2 regions of the Evansella sp. AB-rgal1 genome follow, and region 2 is predicted to be linked to the other one. Evidence: predicted binding sites of a transcription regulator. Region 2 holds the regulator's gene; the other holds the start of a gene.
The links. The regulator NrdR, encoded in region 2, represses ribonucleotide reductase genes. The targets are predictions, from matches to a motif close to AACACNATATATNGTGTT.
Positions count from the first base shown of each region.

Region 1: a site for NrdR is predicted at 699-716, ahead of ACERII_RS19075 (vitamin B12-dependent ribonucleotide reductase). Genes of this name have one in related genera too.

Region 1 is NZ_JBGUAU010000025.1:59,990-62,409, forward strand. It holds gene ACERII_RS19070 (lipoate--protein ligase family protein) at 1-439, shown strand, start outside; gene ACERII_RS19075 (vitamin B12-dependent ribonucleotide reductase) at 951-2,420, shown strand, end outside.
Region 2 is NZ_JBGUAU010000017.1:85,271-87,690, reverse strand. It holds gene ACERII_RS15465 (DUF1499 domain-containing protein) at 592-1,002, shown strand; gene nrdR (transcriptional regulator NrdR) at 1,035-1,499, shown strand; gene ACERII_RS15455 (replication initiation and membrane attachment family protein) at 1,598-2,420, shown strand, end outside.

The sequences.
Region 1 (2,420 bases), on a different contig from region 2:
AAGAACAAAAGAAGAAAAAGAACAATTAAAAAATCCTCGATCTGCTGTCTGTTTTGATGCGCCCTCATGGTATGAACTAGTGGTGGAAGGTAGAAAAATTGCTGGGAGCGCTCAAACGAGGCAAAAGGGTGTTATACTTCAGCATGGTTCCATTATCCGAACCTTAGATGAAGATATGCTCTTCGATCTATTTACATATTCTAGTGAACGTGTACGACAACGAATGCAATCAGCTTTTAAGAAAAAGGCCGTAGCGATTAATGATTTATCAGAAAAAGATATTCAGTTAGATGATATGAAGAAAGCATTTTTTACAGGGTTTGAAAAGGGTTTGAATATGGAATTGCAAGCATATGAACTTTCGGAGGAACAAGAAAAGGAAGTAGAAGACTTAGTCAACTTGAAATACGCAAAGGATAAATGGAATTTTAAATACTAAGCTTTATATTTAATTAGAAATTGACTTGTTTTAACGGAGGCTGGTAAGGAATGAGAGGTACTCTCTTTTTTATCACCCTCTTTTTTTGGTGGTACTTTGTCGTTAAGATGCGAATTATGTAGAACACAATGTGTATTCTAGTGCAATTTTTAAAATCTATCATTTTTAAGAAATAGTAGTATTTAATCTCTATTTTTCTATAAATTTCTCGCTTTTAGTAAGAATATCAAAGTTGACAAATCCTATGTAAAGCTTACTGAAATCAATATATAGTATTTTTGTGTTTAATCGTAGTACAATATATTGATGTGGTTCCTTAAATGTGATATAGTAAATCTTGCATATAAGCGCACTGGCATATGTTGCCAACACAACTAAGATCATATGTAACAACTAGATATAGTAGACTTTGAACTACAATCACTATCTATTGATAGTAGGATGGAAGTTAAATTAAGTAGAATAATGCCAAAATTTGTAGGAAAGGGAGCGGAGGCCTGTGACGACATTTATGTCAGAAAAAACGATCAACATAGAGGAACTTAATCAAGATATTAAGCAGTTTCCTCAAGTGTTTCCAGTTACTCCAGATATGAAAATAAAGCAGAGTGGAGTATCGCGGTTGGTCATGTTAGACCGCTATACATTTAAAGACACAGAGAAAAAAACATTAAAAGCAGGAGATTTTGTAGTATTGACTGTGAAGGCAGATCCAAAATTTCCAGCTCGAGGGTTCGGTTTTATCGTTGATATAAACTGGAAAGAGAACCGAGCAAACATTGCAGTTGACAATGAATTTATTGGTGTATTGGATGATCCTGAGGAAAAGAAAACTGGAATTGTAAACCGTTCTCTTGATACCATTGACAAGCCTCTAGAGATATACTATGAACAGATAGCAAAGAGAAATGCTCGTGGATTGTCTGAGGTAGAAGTAGATCCTGTAAGACGCCAAGAATCTTTTGAGAAATTTTACCATGAACTTGTAAATATGAACTTCGTGCCAGCAGGACGAGTTCTGTACGGAGCGGGAGCAGAGACGGATGTGACTTATTTTAACTGCTACGTTATGCCGTTTGTTGCGGATTCTCGTGAAGGAATATCCGACCACCGTAAACAAGTGATGGAGATCATGAGTCGTGGTGGAGGAGTTGGAACAAATGGTTCCACATTACGTCCTCGTAACACTCTTGCTCGTGGAGTAAATGGAAAATCATCTGGTTCTGTATCATGGTTAGACGATATTGCCAAGCTAACGCATCTGGTGGAACAAGGTGGATCAAGACGTGGCGCACAAATGATAATGTTGGCAGATTGGCATCCTGACATTTTAGAATTTATTATCTCTAAGATGCAAAACCCTAGAATTTTACGATACTTACTAGAAAATACACAAGATGATAATATAAAACGTCTTATTAAGGAAAAGTTACATTTTACACCACTTTCAGAATTAGACGAAGCAATGTACCAAAGCATCATGAATTACAAACATATTCCTGGTACAGGAGGATTCGATCCAAAAGTAATTCGAGAAGCCGAAGATAAGCTTCGGATTGGTGGTAATTATACCGTAAACAATTCTGAATTCTTAACAGGTGCAAATATTTCTGTTTGTATTACGAAAGAATTTATGGAAGCAGTAGAGAAAGATGCGGACTATGATCTTAGATTCCCAGATGTAGAAAATTACAATGAGGAAGAGATGAAAGCATATAATCGTGAGTGGCACAATTACGGAGACGTTCGAGAATGGGAAAAACTAGGATTTGGTGTTCGAACATACCGTAGGATTAAAGCGAAAGAGCTATGGAACTTAATTAACATTTGTGCAACCTACTCTGCTGAACCAGGTATTTTCTTTATCGACAATGCCAACGAAATGACAAATGCAAAAGCATATGGCCAGCAAGTAGTAGCAACGAATCCGTGTGGAGAACAGCCTCTTGCACCTTATTCTGTATGTAATTTAGCAGCTGTT
Region 2 (2,420 bases):
TTGAAATGTCGCGGGAGAGGCTGCCGCGCGACATTTGAGAAGAGAATCCATGTTGAAATGTCGCGGGAGAGGCTGCCCGCGCGACATTTGAGAAGAGAGCCCAGGTTGAAATGTCGCGGGAGAGGCTGCCGCGCGACATTTGAGAAGAGAGCCCAAGTTGAAATGTCGCGGGAGAGTCTGCCGCGCGACATTTGAGAAGAGAACCCAGGTTGAAATGTCGCGAGAGAGTCTGCCGCGCGACATTTGAGAAGAGAATCCATGTTGAAATGTCGCGGGAGAGGCCACCCGCGCGACATTTGAGAAGAGAACCCAGGTTAAAATGTCGCGAGAGAGGCCACCCGCGCGACATTTGAGAAGAGAATCCATGTTGAAATGTCGCGGGAGAGGCTGCCGCGCGACATTTGAGAAGAGAACCCAGGTTGAAATGTCGCGAGAGAGGCTGCCGCGCGACATTTGAGTGAAAAAATCAATAAAATAAAGATTTCTCATAAAAACTCTTCATATTTTTTCAAGTTTTGTCTGTTTCCATAACTTAAAGATTGAATACAAACGGTTTTCTTGCTATTCTTAAAGTGGTGAGGTGGGATAATAATGAGCTTTATGTATACATTGAAAAAGATTTTCAGTAAACATACGGAAACAAAAGAAAAGCATATTGAAGAGAAATTAAGAACACGTTACTACAAAGCTACAAAAGATCAAGTCATGAAAGATTTAGATGTAATGTTTAGAAATAAAAAAGGCTATGAAATAAAATCCATTTCAGATACACATGGAGAGATCGTTTTAAAATATAATGATCGAAAAAAAGGCTTAATTGTAATTACTGTAATAATGGTAAAACCATTTAAAACAGCAGTTGATTTTTCTGTAGATACAGATACTGCTTTGTTTACCGATTTTGGAGCAAGCCGAAAACTGATTTATCAATTGTATAAAGAGGTTGATAAGAAGTTGCACTTTATTGGTACAGGGTTAGGAGACGAATTAACGAAATATTAAAGACATCTACAGAGTAATGGAGATGATCGCCCGTGATATGTCCAAGCTGTCAAAATAATGGAACGAGGGTACTGGATTCAAGACCTAGTGATGAAGGGAAATCTATTCGTCGAAGAAGAGAATGCGAACAGTGCAGTTACCGATTTACAACATTTGAACGTGTAGAAAAAACACCATTAATCGTTGTGAAGAAAGATGGTAATCGCGAGGAATTTAGTCGTGAGAAGATATTACGCGGACTAATTCGAGCATGTGAAAAACGACCAGTGCCGTTAGAGAAATTAGAAAAAATTGTAGAAGATGTAGAGAAGGAAATTCGAAACCAAGGGGTTTCTGAAGTGTTGAGCCATGATATTGGAGAGATAGTTATGGGTTATTTGGCATCTTTAGACGATGTTGCTTACGTTCGATTTGCTTCTGTATATCGCCAATTCAAAGATATAAACGTCTTTGTAGATGAATTAAAAGAACTATTAGAGCGTGAAAATAAGAAGTAAATGAATGGAGCGAATATACGCTCCTTTTTTCTATAAAAGACTTGTCGTAATATGACGAAAGTTTCTTTCATACTAGAGGAAAGTTAAGGTGATATGTATTGCATTGGAAAGAAATAATACCTTCAGACCGATATATTGCCTTTATGGAGGACAGACTTCATGAGACAGATCGAGATGTAGTAACATTATTATATCAACCTTTAATTGGTGCTACTGCATATAGCCTTTATATGACTCTCGTAAGTGAGGTTGCAAGAAATGAACGGAAGATTGTGGAGCAGACTCACAAGTCATTAATGATTTATACAGGCAAGAATCTAGATGAATTATTTCAGGAAAGAAAGAAATTAGAAGCAATAGGCTTAGTAAAGGTTCTTCGCGAAAAACAAGGGGATGAATTAGTATATTATTATGCTTTACAAGCACCGCTGTCTCCAGAAGCATTTTTTAAAGATGATATGTTAAGTGTTTTTTTGTATAATCGCATAGGAAGCAAAGATAAATATGTAAAACTACGCAATAGTTTTCGAATTGATACAGTGGAGAAAAAAGAGCTTGAAAACATAACAAAATCATTTGATCAGGTTTTTACTTCCGTTCATCCATCAGAGATGAGAAGTAGTCACCCAGATATGCTAGATGCTATCACTTCCTCTGACACATTAGAGGGAAGAGGCAAGACAGATTATGAATTGGCAAGTAATGACTTTGATTATGAAGCATTCCTTGCATTTTTACCTGCGTTTGTTCCGAAAAAAGAATTTGCAAAAGCTGATAATGAACGTCTTATACAAAAATTAGCTTTTTTATATAAATTGGATCCAAGTGAAATGAGTAAAGTAGTTCAAGATGCTATTCTTCATACAGATGAACTCGATCATGCTGAACTTAGAAATCAAGTGAAGCGTCGTTATCGTGTAA